2 regions of the Senegalia sp. (in: firmicutes) genome follow, and region 1 is predicted to be linked to the other one. Evidence: riboswitches for the same ligand, from Rfam matches in the RefSeq annotation. Region 1 holds a riboswitch; the other holds the start of a gene.
What was found. A riboswitch is a leader RNA that binds a small molecule or an ion and turns the genes downstream of it on or off. The one in region 1 is predicted to bind S-adenosylmethionine.

Region 1 (7,976 bases):
ATTGATATTGATAGAGCAGATGAATTTATAATAGCTATAGCTAATTTAATACAAAGGCTTGCAATAGATAGACTTCATATAATAGGAGATGTTTATGACAGGGGACCATCCTCTCATAAAATATTAGATGATTTAATACTTAGAAGAACATTTACAGATGTACAATGGGGGAATCATGATATTTTATGGATGGGAGCTGCAGGAGGTTCTTTAGCATGTATTACAAATGTTATAAGAATAGCTCTTAGATATGCTAACTTAGCGACCTTAGAGGAAGGTTATGGTATAAACTTACTTCCACTTGCTACATTTGCGCTAGATAAATACAAAGATGATGATTGTAAGCAATTTATTCCAAAAAAGCTTATAGAAAATTATTATCAAGAAAAAGATTTAGAATTAATTTCAAAGATGCACAAGGCAATAACTATTATTCAATTTAAAATAGAAGGACAAATAATAAAAGAAAGTCCTAATTATAATATGGAAGATAGATTATTGTTAGATAAAATAAATTATGATGATTATACTATAAATATAAATGGAAAAACATACAATTTAAATAATCAATTTTTCCCAACAATAGATATAAACAACCCTTATAAGTTAACAGAAGAAGAAACTAGAGTATTAAATAGGATGAAAGAATGCTTTTTAGAAAGTGATAAATTAGAACAACATATCAAGTTTTTATATTCTAATGGCAGTATGTATTTAAACTATAATTCTAATCTTTTATATCATAGTTGTATACCTTTAAATGAAAAAGGTGAGTTTAGAAAAGTTAATTTAGGTAAAGAATCTTTACATGGAAAAGAATTATTTGATAAATTTGATTTTTTAGCAAGGATGTATTATTTTAATAATGATGAAATAGATGAAAAATTATACGGAAAAGATTTAATGTGGTATTTATGGTGTAATGGAAATTCCCCTGTTTTTGGCAAAAATAAGATGACAACTTTTGAGAGATATTTTATAGATGATAAATCTACACATCTAGAGAAAAAGGACCCATATTATAAGTTTAGAGAAGATGAAGATGTAATTAATAACATTCTAATAGAATTTGGACTTGATCCAGCTAATTCTCATATTATAAATGGACATGTACCAGTAAAAGCATCCCGTGGGGAAAGCCCAATAAAGGCAAATGGGAAATTACTTGTTATTGATGGAGGATTTTCCAAGTCATATCAACCAAAAACTGGTCTTGCAGGGTATACTTTAATATATAACTCATATGGTATTAGACTTGCATCACATGAGCCATTTGAATCTAAAATGAAAGCAATAAAAGAAGAAAAAGATATATTATCTACCTTGGAGCTACTTGAAGAGATGGATAATAGAAAACATATATATGATACAGATAAGGGAAAAGAATTAAAAGATAGAGTAGAGTATCTCAAAAAGTTACTCTCAGCTTATAGACTAGGCCTAATAAATGAGAATATAAAATAAACTTATGTTTAATGAAATTTATTAGGGGTAATATCAGTATTGGAAAGACATAATAAAAGTAGGAGGGATTGTTGTATGAAAGATTATCATGAGCCAATGGAATTATTAGATGATCACACAAGAAATTGTGTAAGAGCATTAAACAGTTTAAGAGAAGAGGTAGAGGCGGTAGATTGGTACCATCAAAGAGTTGCTGCTACTAATGATAAGGAATTAAAAGCAGTTATGGCACATAATAGAGATGAAGAAATTGAACATGTTGCTATGACACTTGAGTGGTTAAGAAGAAATATGGATGGTTGGGATGAAGAATTACGTACTTATTTATTTACAGATGCACCAATTGTAGAAGTTGAAGAAATAGCTGAAGCTGGAGAAGACAGTGGTAGCTCTTCTAAAGGTAATGATTTAGGAATAGGAAAATTAAAATAATATTTAATTTTCATATAAATTATTGAAAGGAGTTTTTATATGTTAAAAAGAAATTTAGCACCTATATCTGAAGCAATGTGGGAAGAAATTGATGATAGAGCAAAAGAAGTACTTTCAAATTATTTATCTGCAAGAAAAGTAGTTAATGTAAGTGGACCTAAAGGACTAGAATATAACGCAATATCTGAAGGCCGTTTAGAAACAATAGAAGGTGAAGAAGATGTATGCGCAGGTATATATAAAGTAAAGCCTCTTATAGAATCCAGAGTAGAATTTGAGTTAAATAGATGGGAAATGGATAATTTAGAAAGAGGAGCAAAAGATATTGAGTTAGATAATCTTGAAGAAGCAGCTAAAAAAATAGCATTATTTGAAGATAAGGCTATATATAATGGTTTTAGAAATGGCATGATTGAAGGTCTTACAGAGGCTTCAGGACAAGAAAAAATGAGTTTTGGAAATAGTGGAGATGATATAATTAAGTCGGTATCTAAGGCTATAATAAAACTTAATAGATCTTTTACAAGCAAGCCTTATGCACTTGTAGTAGGTGAAGAAGCTTATGAGAGAATAAATGCAAATTGCATGGGATATCCATTAATTAAGAGATTAGAAGATTTATTAGGAATGGAAGTTATATATTCTCACGTAGTAAAGGGAGCATTTTTAGTTCCATTTGATCATGAAGATTTAGAAATGACTATAGGAAAAGATTTATCTATAGGTTATCAAAGTAGTGATAATGAAAAGGTTAGATTCTTTATGACTGAATCATTTACTTTTAGAGTATTAGATCCAGACATAATTATAGAATTTACAGTATAATATATCTAGATTAAATATAAAAAGACTCCCTAGGGAGTCTTTTTAATATGCAGGAACTACACCACCATCATAATTTTCTTTTATAAATTCCTTTATTTCTTCAGATTGAAGAGCACTGGCTAAAGCTTTTAAGTTTTCATTATCTTTATCTTCACTTCTTATAGCTATTACATTTGCATAAGGAGAATCTTTTCCTTCTATTAATATAGCATCTTCTGTAGGGGTTAAATCAGCTTCTAGGGCATAATTACCGTTTATAATAGCCAAATCAACATCATCAAGTGATCTTGGTATTTGAGCTGCTTCAAGAGCTTTAAAGTCTAATTCCATAGGATTATCCACTATATCCTTTTCTGTTGCAAGTAGTCCAGCATCTTTGTCTATTTTTATTATGCCTTCATTTTCTAAAAGTAAAAGAGCACGACCCCCATTGGTAGGATCATTTGGGATAGCTATACTACTACCTTTTTCTATTGTTTTAACATCTTTATATTTATTTGAATATAGGCCTAATGGTTCTACATGAATTTTTGCAAGTGATATTAGATCTGCATCATTTTATATCATTGAAGTCTTCTAAATAAGGACTATGTTGAAAAAAGTTTGCATCTAATTCTTCATCATTAAGGGCTAAATTAGGCTTAACATAATCAGTAAATTCAACTATTTCTAAAGTTATTCCATCATCAGCAAGTTTTTCTTTTACTTGCTTTAATAATTCTGAATGTGGTATGGGAGTTGCTCCTACCTTTAAAATGTTCTTATCAGAACTTTCTTCTGAATCATTACCACAACCTACAAATATTAGTGCTACTAGAGATAATACGATTAACAATTTTTTCATTTTAACACACTCCTAACGATTTTCTAATAATTTAAATGCTATTTTGTTACCTAAAGATTGAACTACTTGAACCAATATTATAATGGCTATAACAGCAATAAACATCACTTGTAGGTCAAAACCATAATAACCATATCTTATTGCTAAATATCCAAGACCTCCAGCTCCTATTGCTCCTGCTATAGCTGAGTATCCTATTAAATTTATAATAGTTAAAGTCATACCAAGAACTAATGATGGCAGCGCTTCTGGTATTAAAACCTTAAATATTATTTGCATGGTAGTTGCCCCCATTGATAGAGATGCTTCAATCACGCCATAATTTACTTCTTTCAAAGCAGATTCTACAATCCTAGCTACAAAGGGTGCTGCTGCAATTGATAATGGAACAATTGTTGCAGTGTTACCTATAGACGTACCTACAATAAGTTTGGATAATGGAGATAATATCAACATCAATATTATAAAGGGAAATGATCTACCAATATTGACTAGAAAATCTAATATATTATTTATTTTCAAACTTTCTAAAAGTCCATTCTTGCCGGTAATAAATAATATTATTCCAATTGGAAATCCAAGTATAAAACCAAATATAGTAGATAAAGACACCATAAATAAAGTTTCTAAAATTGGATCATAAATAAGATCAATTATTTCTTTCATTTCTTATCACCTCTGCTTTCACATTATTATTATTTAAAAAATCTATACTTTTATTAATTTCATCTAAATCACCAGTAATTTGAATGCTTAGATTACCAACATTTGTACTTATTAATTTATCTATATTACCTGATAAAATATTAATATCTATATTATAGTTTTTAATAAGTGTTGATATAATAGGTTTTTTAGAAGAATCTCCTATAAATGTAAGTTTTAATAATTTGCTATTTTCTGTATTTATAATATCTAATTCAGAAATATCATCATTATGCATAGATTCTATAAAACTTTTTGTAGTATTGGATTTGGGATTTAAAAAAACTTCATCAACATTACCTTTTTCTACAATTTCTCCATTTTCCATAACAGCCACTTTATCACAAGTTCTTTTTACTACTTCCATTTCATGAGTTATCATTATAATTGTAAGATTTAATGTTTTTTGTAATTTTTTTAAAAGTTCCAGGATTGATTTAGTAGTTTCTGGATCTAGTGCTGATGTAGCTTCATCTGATAATAAAAGATTTGGTTTATTTGCAAGAGCACGTGCTATAGCTACTCTTTGTTTTTGTCCACCACTTAATTGAGATGGATAAGCAAGCTTTTTATCACTAAGACCTACAAGTTCTAATAAATCATCTACTCTTTTAGAGATCTGATCTTTATTCATTTTGGAAATTTGGAGAGGAAAGGCTATATTATTAAAGACATTTTTTGAGTTCAATAAATCGAAATGTTGAAAAATCATTCCAATATTCTTTCTTGTATTTAATAAATTCTTTTTATCTAATGTAGTTATGTCTACATTATCAATATAAATATTTCCACTATCAACATTTTCTAGCCTGTTTATAGTTCTTATAAGTGTTGATTTTCCTGCACCACTTAAGCCAATAACTCCATAGATCTCTCCACTTTCTATATTTAAACTCACATTTTTAAGTGCTAATACATTTTTATTTTTAGATTTATATTCTTTATATAAATTTCTTATTTTTATCATTTTTAGACCCCATTTCAATTCTAACAATTATTTTTTTGTAATAAAAAAAATCCTCTTAGAAAGAGGATTTTTTTCCTCCCTCATCTTTCAGCATATATATGCTGCTGGAATTAGCACCTTATGCATCATGCATTGGTTGCTGGGTTTCATCGGGCCAGTCCCTCCACCTCTCTTGATAAGAGTTTCGATATTCATATTGTTTTAAATTATATATCTATATTTATCATATGTCAATAGTGAATTTTCTTTTTTTTCTAATAACCTTGTGTCATAATAGAATTAAGATAGAAGAGGAGTTGATTACATGCCTAAAATAACAGATATTAAAGATGCTATAAAAAATAATGAGAGAGTTCATATTTATATAGATGGAGAATACTTTAAAACCACATTAAAAGAAATTAGTTTTGGACTTAATTTATATCCTGGAAAGACAATAGAAAAATCTATATTAGATGAAATGATAGTAAAAGAAGATATTATAAAATGTAAAAACAAAGCATTTCAAATAATAAATGGAGCACCACAAAGCGAAAAAAATTTAAGATATAAATTAAGCAAATATGATTTTGATGATAATATTATTGAAAAGGTATTGGTTGATTTAAGTGAATATAATTTGATAAATGATGAAAAATTAGCTGAAAGTATAATAAAGGATAAAAGAAATTTAAAACATTTTGGAAGCAAGAAAATATATTATGATTTATTAAAAAAGGGGATAGATAAAGAAGTTGCTAAAGAAGAATTAAACAAATTAGAAGATAGGGATTTAGAATTAGAAAATGCAATAAAATTAGCACAAAAAAAGATAAGGCTCATAAAAGATGAAGACAAAAGAAAAGTATATGGAAAACTTGCAAATCATTTATCATATAAAGGTTTTGAATATGATATTGTAAAAAAAGCTATAGATAAAGTAATGAAATAAATCATAATGAGGTGAAATAAATTTGAAAGAATTAAAATTATTATGGAAATTTATGAAGGGGAGTAAATTATTATACTTAGCTGCGATTGTTAGTATAGGGCTTGCTACATTTGCATCTATTATAAATCCATTAGTATTAAAGTTTTCTATTGACTCTGTAATTGGAGATAAAGATATAGAGGCACCTGATATTATAAAGAATATTATAGAAAACATTGGTGGTATAGAAGTATTTGAGAATAACTTATGGATATTAGCATTAATACTTATAATTCTTACAATAATTCAAGGTATATTTTTATATACAAAAGGAAAGTGGTCAAATACTGCCGCTGAATCTATTTCCAAAAATATAAGAGAAAAGTTATATGACCATATTCAAAACTTACCATATACTTATCATGTAAGGGCTGAAACTGGAGACCTTATTCAAAGATCTACATCTGATATAGATACAATTAGAAAATTTCTAGCCATACAATTTGTAGAAATTGGAAGAGCTGTATTTATGATTTTGTTTATTTCTATAATAATGTTCTCATTAAATATTAAGATGGCTCTTGTATCTATGGCTGTTGTACCAATTATATTTGCATTTTCAGTAGTGTTCTTTTTAAAGGTTAAAAAAATATTTAGATTATCTGATGAATCTGAAGCAGAATTATCTACAGTTTTACAGGAAAATTTAAATGGTGTTAGGGTTGTAAGAGCTTTTTCTAAAGAAAAGTTTGAGATTGATAAATTTGAAGAAAAAAATGAAAGATATAGATATTTAACTTATAAACTTATAAAACTTTTAGCAGGATATTGGGCCTTATCTGATTTATTAAGTTTAATTCAAATTGGATTAGTCTTAGTTTTAGGAGTTTATTGGACTGTTTTAGGAGATATAAGTCTTGGTACCTTAGTTGTATTTACTACATATGAAGGTATGCTTTTATGGCCAGTTAGACAATTAGGTAGGATATTAACTGATTTAGGTAAATCATTAGTTTCCTTAGAGAGAATAGGTGAAGTACTAGATAATCCAATCGAAAAAGAAGAAGAAGGAGAATTAACACCTGAAATAGAAGGGAATATCGAATTTAAAAATGTATCATTTAGCTATGAAGATGGAGAAAAAATATTAAAAAATATATCTTTTGAAGTTAAAAGAGGAGAAACTGTAGCTATAATGGGTAAAACTGGCTCTGGTAAATCTTCTTTAGTTCATTTGCTTGCCAGATTATATGATTATGATTCAGGTTCTATAAAGATAGACGGTATTGAACTTAAAAACATAAAAAAAAGATGGATGAGAAAAAATGTAGGATTAGTACTACAAGAACCTTTTTTATTTTCAAGAAGTATAAAGGAAAATATAGGTATATCAAATTTAAAGGCTAAAGATAATGATATAAGAGAATCTGCTAGAATTGCAGCTATTCACAATGTTATATTAGGATTTAACAAAGGCTATGACACAACAGTAGGTGAAAAGGGTGTTACTTTATCAGGTGGACAAAAGCAAAGAATCGCTATAGCAAGAACTATTATAAACAATAGTCCAATACTAGTATTTGATGATTCCTTAAGTGCAGTAGATACAGAAACTGATCTAGCAATAAGAAGAGCTTTAATTTCAAGGAAAAAAAACATTACTACATTTATAATATCACATAGAATTACTACAGTATCTGAAGCTGATAAGATTATAATATTAGAAGATGGAAAAATAGTGGAATCAGGTACACATTTGGAATTATTAGAAAGAGAAGGTTTATATAAAAGAGTATTTAATATTCAAAGTGGAATAAATACAAAACAAA
Region 2 (7,976 bases), on a different contig from region 1:
TTATTTATACTAGAAGTGATATCAGTTAATTTACTTTCTATTCTAACTAGAAGAAATATTGATACTACTATAGGAAAACCCAAATTAGCAATTTGTGTGAATATGATTTCCATTTTATCCTCCTTTCCTTATTTTAAAAAAGGATAGGCTGTGCCTACCCTTTTATCTTAAACTTCTAATTCTTCTACTTGTGTTGTGATTATTCTAGCTCCAGATATTGTTTTTAAATCCCCTCCTGAAGTTTTGAATATATTTTTTTCAATCAAAGCATTCATTGCCTCTGTTATTTCAAGTTCTGTCAGATCTTCCCTTGGTTCATCCACTGATATTCTACTAATTCTATCCATTTGATTTTTAAATATAAGCTCTAGTTTTTTACTCATCTTTTCACCTCCATTTTAAATTTCTAATCAACTATGCCATTTCTATTTCTTTTTCATCAATTCTCTTTACAGCTACTAATGGTAATTGCTGTAAACCTGTAAATACTAGCATGCTGTCATAGATATTTTCATCACTTGAATCAACTTTGACTTGAGATAGAGTTTTAGACTTTAAGATATCCTTACCATATTCATCCAAACCATTTTGAAGCTCTAATTTAACTTTTGATGAGTTTATTTTTGAATTTACTGCCATCATTATCACCTCCTTCTCCCTACACTTTAAATATAGAAGGAAGATCAAAAATGTACTATATTAATTTTTTTAATTTTTCTATGGCATTTACTTTTGTGTTTATAATAGTCCTATAGGTAACTCCTAATCGCTTTGAAATATCGGATACACTTAACTCTTCTAGATAATAGAGTATTATAACTTCTTTTTGTCTTTTTGATAGTTTTTCTATTTTTTCTATCAATTGTTCATTTAATTCCTTTAATATATATTCATTTTCTAAATCCACATCTGCTTCTAATAAATCAAGTAGACTTATGTCACCACTATCACCCATATTTTTATCAAGTGAACTAGTGTATTTTTTTGCCTTTAACCTATCTAAATAATGATATCTTAATATAGTCTTTAAATATCCAGAAAAATAAACATTTCTACCACTATCAAATTTATCTATTCCCTTTAATATAACTTCATAGCCTTCAGATATTAAATCATCTACTTCATTTGCATCAAAATAATATTTCTTCATTTGTGAAAGTATGAGTGGCTTGTACTTTTCTAATATTATAGATTTTGCTTTCCTTTCTCCTGATTTTGCCCTTACTAGTAATTCATCAATTTCCTTATACATTTTCTACCTCTTATTGACCTGTGCACGAGTCCTTATTACCGGTTAAATAGATAATATATTCTTTTGATTAGCTTTACGAATCGTGACTTGATCAAAGTCTAGGCAAATAAAAGAAGCCCACAAGAGAACTCATGTTCTCAAGCAGGCTTTTAGGGGATTTCTATTTAAACTTACATGAATCTTAAATATTTCTTATATTTTCTATGACTATATCATAGTCATTTTCTAAGACTCTTATCATGTCTATAATTTCCTGATTTTCATGATCAATAAAAAGTGTAATGGGGCTAAATTGATTTTTTATGTTTAAAAGTATAAATTCCAAATCTCTATCATCTTCTATAAGTAGTTTTATAGGGCGAGATTTTTTTGGTATATTAAAACCTATATAGACATTTTTCAAAAATTCTAATACCCCATATATAAAAAAGACATAAATAAAGACATATAATATATAAATAACCATTTTCTCACCTCTACAATGATACTTGGTTTCTAATATATTATATGTCTTAGCTTTAATTTTGGTTACTTATTTTAATTCTTTTTTTAATATTTCTACCTTATCTAGCTTTTCCCATGGTAAATCTATATCGGTCCTACCAAAATGACCATAGGCTGCAACTTCTTTATAGATTGGTCTTTGTAAATCCAAATCCCTTATAATAGCTGCAGGACGAAGATCAAAGTTCTTTCTTATTAACTTTTCTATTTTTTCTTCATCTATTTTTCCAGTGCCAAAAGTATCTACCATAATAGATACAGGCTCAGCTACTCCTATTGCATATGCAAGTTGTACTTCACATTTGTTTGCAAGTCCTGATGCTACGATATTTTTAGCTACATATCTTGCTGCATATGATGCTGATCTATCTACCTTTGTAGGATCCTTTCCTGAAAATGCTCCACCACCATGGCGTGAATATCCTCCATAAGTATCTACTATTATCTTTCTACCAGTAAGACCAGTATCTCCTTGAGGTCCCCCTATTACAAATCTACCTGTTGGATTGATATAGTATTTAGTTTCATTATCCAATAATTCTGCTGGTACTATTTCCCTTATTACAAATTCCCTCAAATCTCTTTCAATAGTTTTCATGTCTATATCTGGATGATGTTGAGTTGAGATTACTATAGTATCAACCTTTACTGGCTTATCACCTAAGTATTCTACAGTAACTTGCGTCTTTCCATCTGGACGAAGATAATCAAGTCTTCCACTTTTTCTAACTTCAGATAATCTTCTAGCTAGTTTATGTGCAAGTGAAATAGGAAGTGGCATAAGTTCCTCTGTTTCATCACAAGCAAATCCAAACATAATACCTTGATCTCCTGCACCAGTATCTGGAAGGTCAGTATCATTTCCACCTGTCCTCTTTTCTAAAGATTCATTTACACCCATAGCAATATCAGGTGATTGCTCATCAATAGCAGTAAGTACAGAACATGTTTCAGCATCAAAGCCGTATTTTGCACGAGTATATCCTATTTCTTCAATTGTCTTTCTGACTACCTTTGGAATATCTACATAAGTAGTTGTAGTTATTTCACCAGCCACAAGTACAAGCCCAGTAGTAACAGTAGTTTCACATGCAACTCTTGCATGTGGATCATCTTTTAATATTTCATCTAATATTGAATCAGATATTTGGTCACACATTTTATCAGGATGTCCTTCAGTAACGGACTCTGATGTAAATAGCCATTTTCTCATTTTTTTCTCCTCCTATTAAAAAAACCTCTTGAACCACCCCTGAATGAATTCAGAGGATTCTGTTAGAAACCTCAAAATCATTACTTAAGCTTGCTGTTTCACCGACTTCTGCCTAATAATTAGGTCTTACATAGTCTCCTTAAGAGATTGAGCTAATGGAACTCTTCTCTGACAGCCTTTTACATCCCCAGTCCGGGAGGGATGTGTTACATATCCAAATTAAGCTGTAAGTAACCTAATTCCTTCTTCTAATATATTTATTGCAGCATTCTCATCCCTATCTAATTCTGTCTTACAGTTAGGACAAATCCATTTCCTATCTGACAAAGTAAGCATGGTATTTTTCTTTTTACAACAAGAGCAAGTCTTGCTTGAAGGATAGAACCTATCTATTAATATAACTGTTTTATTATGCCATCTTGCCTTATACTTTAGAAACGTCTTAAAATAACCCCAGCCCACATCATTAATTTGTTTGGATAATTTCTTGTTTTTAAACATTCCACATACATTTAAGTCTTCTAAAACAATAACTTGGTTTTCGTTTATTATCTTAGTCGATAACTTATGTAAGAAGTCTTTTCTACAATTTGCTATCTTTCTATGCATCTTTGATATTTTAATTAATGTTTCATTATAGCTCTTCGAGCTTTTTTGTTGTCGCGCTAATTTCTTATTTAGTTTTCTTAGTTTATTTTGAGCTTTAATATAGATTCTAGGATTTTCTATTTTTATTCCTTCACTAGATATTGCAAAGTGTTTTATACCTAGATCGAAAGCTTTTATTTTATTATTTTCTATTAGGTTTTCTATTTCTTCTTTAGTATACTTTTCTTTAGACTTTAATTCTTTTTCTAATTTTATTTCTGTAATTATTGATACATAATAAGTCTCATCATTGTATTTAGTTATTGTAGCTCTTTTTATATCTCCTTTAATATCTTCTCTACTATTTCTATTAAACTTCACTTTTCCTAACTTGGGTAACTGAATTCTACTAGTCACAAAATCCACTTTTATATTTCCGTTTGTAATATTTGTAGTGTATGAGTGTTTCTCATTTCTCTTAGACTTAAACTTAGGATAACCCCAGTTTTTATTTCCTTTTTTAATTTCTCTAAAAAAGTTGGTATAAGCATTATTTAAATCTATTAAAGCATTGGTTAGAGCAAACTTATCTACTTCTTTTAAAAAATAATATTCTTTTTCTTTCTTTAACTTGTTACAGTCATTATTACAATCAGTAAGAGACATGCTAACTCTAGTATATTTGTATATATTTTTTCTCTCGTTTAAAAAGTAATTATACACAAATCTAACACAGCCAAAAGTTTTATTTATTTGTATTTTTTGTGTTTCATTAGGATGAATTTTAAATCTATAAGCTTTATTTAATATTTTAGATTTATTCTCATCTTTCTTTCTAAACATATTATCCCTTCTTTTTCTGAGATTCTATATATTTTTTAACCGTTTCTTCTGATATATTACCTACAGTTCCTACATAATATGATGGATTCCACATATGTCCTCCATATAACTCCTTTTTTATTTCAGGGAACTTTTTAAATAACCATCTAGCAGATACTCCTTTAAGTGCTTTTACCATATCGGGTATTGCATTATTCGGTGTTGCTTCTATAAATAAATGAACATGATCTTTGTCTGTTTCCATTTTTATAATGTCAAAATTATTATCTTTTGATATATTATAAAGAACTTCTTTTAAATATAAATCAATTTGTCCTTCTAGTATCTCTTTTCTATATTTAGTACACCAAATTAAATGATAGCCTATCTGGTATACACTATTACGATTTGTTTTAAGTTGCATCAGGTAACCACCTTATTTATTCTTATACATATATTATATCATATTTTATGAGATAATAGTAAAAGTTTTTATAAAAAACAAAAAAATTGCTCTAACTCCTGTTTGAAAACAGAAGAATGCGAGCAATGTTTAATCTTCAAAAAGAAGAGGCATATATTTGCTATATGTTTTCCTCATCTTCCAAAGTCTAAACTTTGTAGGAATTAGCACCGTTTTATCGGTTGCCGGGTTTCATAGGGCCTCTCCCTCCACCACTCTTGATAAGGTATCAAGAATTATTCAGTTGATACATAAATATTAACATAAGAATAATTATTAGTCAATAACTTTACTCAAGTACCATTACTCCCACTGAACTTAATAAATACATTATAAATCCTGCTGTAACTACTCCTGCTACTATTGTGGGAAAGGCAAATTTAAATCTCATATTAAAAAGTGTTGCAGCAAGAGATCCAGTATAAGCTCCCGTTGTAGGAAGAGGTATTGCTACCAGTAAATATAAGCCTAATAAGGTATATTTCTTCATTTTCTTACTTCTTCTAAGGGTTCTATTTTCTAACCAATTTATCATTTTATCAAACTTTTTAAACTTCCTTAGAAAGGTAAATATTGGTCTAAGTAATAATAATAAAAATGGCACTGGTAAGATATTTCCAAATATTGATAATATAGTGCTTTGGATGGGAGTAAAACCCAGACTAATTCCAAGAGGTATAGCTCCCCTCAGTTCAAATATAGGAGTAGCTCCTACTATTACAACTGCTAATTCGCTTTTAAGTAATTCAATAAATTCCAACATAATATTCTCCTTCAAACTTTAATCTCTATTATTATACATTATATATATGTTGTTTTAAAGTATTTTAATGATATATTAAGAAAATCTTAAGAATATAGAGCAAATTATATCTTTTTCAGTCCAAATAAGCTTTTTTCAAGTTTTTTAAGCCTTTTCAAATTGATAAAAATTTACTATAATAAGGTAGTAGTCAGTTAGCGGGGTGTAGCGCAGTTTGGTAGCGCATCTGGTTTGGGACCAGAGGGCCGCGGGTTCAAATCCTGCCACCCCGACCATAGGAAAAGGATAAATCATATGATTTATCCTTTTTTATTTTTCTTGTTTTTTATTTTCATTATGATATAAGCTTATTAGCTCGTCCAAATCTTGACTTAATTTCAAAATTATTTCTCTATTTTGGTTATTAAGTATGGCCTTGTGAAGTTTCTTTCTTAACATTTCTATTTCCTCATTTAACCAATTCTTGTTCTTTTTACTACTAAGTGATAAAGCCATATAAGCCCCCCTTTAGATTTTCATTGTATAAATATATTTATACCATCCCATTTTTCTCTATTTTATTGATACCCATTTTTATAGATTTAAACTATGCTTATTATTACAACTCGGTTACAATTTATCCCTCAATTTATATTTAAAGTATATATTCCTTTATTAAGGAAATAATTATATATAGATTGGAGGAATGTATTTATGAAAATAAAAAGAACTTTTTATATCTTTATCATATTATTTCTTACATTTATTTCTGTTTATTTGATTATCTATGATAAAAAAGAATTAGCTAAAAATAATAATATTTATTACAAACAAATACACACAATAAAATTACCAGAAGAACTTAAGGAAGTTAAACCAGAAGAAATAAATGAAAAAAATAATGACCATACAAAAGAAATAAGAACAGTTGAAGAAAATAAAAAACAAAACTCAACCATTAAATCAGAAGTTTTTTCTAATCAAATCATGGCAAAAAAACATGCAATATTATCTAACATAGAAATTAATACTAATTATGATGAAGACACTCAAAGGTTTCTCATATATGAATTAAATGAAGGCATAAAAAGAGCAAAATTAGATCAATTTGAAAAAAGACTATCTAGTAATAATATAAAGGATTTAAATATAGATCAAGTAAAATCAAATTTATCTAAAGAAGATAAGGCAAAACTTAGTAAAATAATAGACAAATTGGGAACTCTAAATGGATTAAAATTAATAAAAATATTAGATAATGGAATAACTTCTGATGAGCAAAAGGAAATCCATGATTTACTTAAAGATAAATTAAAAGAAGAAGAGATAATATCTTTAAATGATATATTAGGTGATTTCACAAAATAAGAGGGACTAATAGTCCCTTAATAATATGCTTTTTCTTCTATTAAAACTTCTTTTATATTCTTTATTTTACTAAGTATTTCTCTATTTTTATTTGTATTTCTAGTTTTAATTATTATAGGTATTTCATGTATTTTATCATACATATTGTTTAAAGTATCTTGAAGCACAAGATAATCTATATCAAATGTAATATTTATGAGTTCTATATAATCAATTATATTTTTAAATTCTTCATTAAATTTTAATTTTTTTCTACATGTGAATTTGTAAAATTTATTAATATCAAGTGATAATCTTACTGTTTTAGAATCAATCATTTCTTTTATTGCTTTTTCATCTTCAAATAAACTATAATCTTCTATGTGAATAAGTATAGGTGTCTGATATTTGATTGAAAGATTATCTAAATCAACTATGGTTTTATCTAAAAGTGATAAATCAATATCATTTGATAGATTAGGTTTTAGATTTACTACTAGATGTTCAGTTGGAAAAGATTTAGACATCTTTAAATTTAATTCTAATATTTCCATAGTAGCATCTCTTAGCCTTTTCTCATTACTTAAGAAAAAAACCATATTAGGATTATTTTGATTAAATACAGGGAATAAACAGCTTATTTTCAGAGACCTTTCCTTACACATCTTTAAAAGAGAAGTTATATCTTTAGCACCAGAAAATTTATTTGAAATTTGTATCCAGCTTATATTATTTTGTATAGCAAAGTTTAAGTCCATTTCATCTACAGATATTCCCAGATGTTTATTCATAAATTTCACTCCTCTTGCATCACACTATATATTATGCCTTTGTTTGCAATTTTGCTAAAATATATTTAATTTATATTATATACCCTTTTAATAGATATTGTATACAGTATTTACAAGATTATATATATTTTCATTTTACAAATTTCGACTTTTTAATGTTTTTTATCTGGTTTTATGGTATTATTATTTTATCCAGCAATAATCATTCTATTCTATATGGGGGCAAAATATGAAGAAAAAGATTGTTTTAATTT

Region 2: another riboswitch for S-adenosylmethionine. It lies ahead of tnpA (IS200/IS605 family transposase); the one in region 1 lies ahead of ACTHUW_RS04335 (methionine ABC transporter ATP-binding protein).

What each region holds. Positions count from the first base shown of each region.
Region 1 is NZ_JBQCYD010000011.1:5,958-13,933, forward strand. Features, by position in the region: gene ACTHUW_RS04310 (fructose-1,6-bisphosphatase) at 1-1,464, shown strand, start outside; gene ACTHUW_RS04315 (encapsulin-associated ferritin-like protein) at 1,540-1,896, shown strand; gene ACTHUW_RS04320 (family 1 encapsulin nanocompartment shell protein) at 1,936-2,721, shown strand; partial or broken gene ACTHUW_RS04325 (MetQ/NlpA family ABC transporter substrate-binding protein) at 2,764-3,565, opposite strand; gene ACTHUW_RS04330 (methionine ABC transporter permease) at 3,578-4,231, opposite strand; gene ACTHUW_RS04335 (methionine ABC transporter ATP-binding protein) at 4,215-5,237, opposite strand; SAM riboswitch class I at 5,315-5,419, opposite strand; gene ACTHUW_RS04340 (regulatory protein RecX) at 5,542-6,168, shown strand; gene ACTHUW_RS04345 (ABC transporter ATP-binding protein) at 6,191-7,976, shown strand, end outside.
Region 2 is NZ_JBQCYD010000009.1:47,634-55,609, forward strand. Features, by position in the region: gene ACTHUW_RS03755 (YvrJ family protein) at 1-113, opposite strand, end outside; gene ACTHUW_RS03760 (DUF2922 domain-containing protein) at 168-383, opposite strand; gene ACTHUW_RS03765 (DUF1659 domain-containing protein) at 415-639, opposite strand; gene ACTHUW_RS03770 (RNA polymerase sigma factor) at 695-1,252, opposite strand; gene ACTHUW_RS03775 (hypothetical protein) at 1,434-1,655, opposite strand; gene metK (methionine adenosyltransferase) at 1,785-2,969, opposite strand; gene ACTHUW_RS03785 (RNA-guided endonuclease TnpB family protein) at 3,189-4,400, opposite strand; gene tnpA (IS200/IS605 family transposase) at 4,402-4,806, opposite strand; SAM riboswitch class I at 4,974-5,070, opposite strand; gene ACTHUW_RS03795 (COG2426 family protein) at 5,132-5,602, opposite strand; tRNA gene ACTHUW_RS03800 (tRNA-Pro) at 5,804-5,880, shown strand; gene ACTHUW_RS03805 (aspartyl-phosphate phosphatase Spo0E family protein) at 5,915-6,100, opposite strand; gene ACTHUW_RS03810 (hypothetical protein) at 6,299-6,952, shown strand; gene ACTHUW_RS03815 (hypothetical protein) at 6,970-7,722, opposite strand; gene ACTHUW_RS03820 (stalk domain-containing protein) at 7,952-7,976, shown strand, end outside.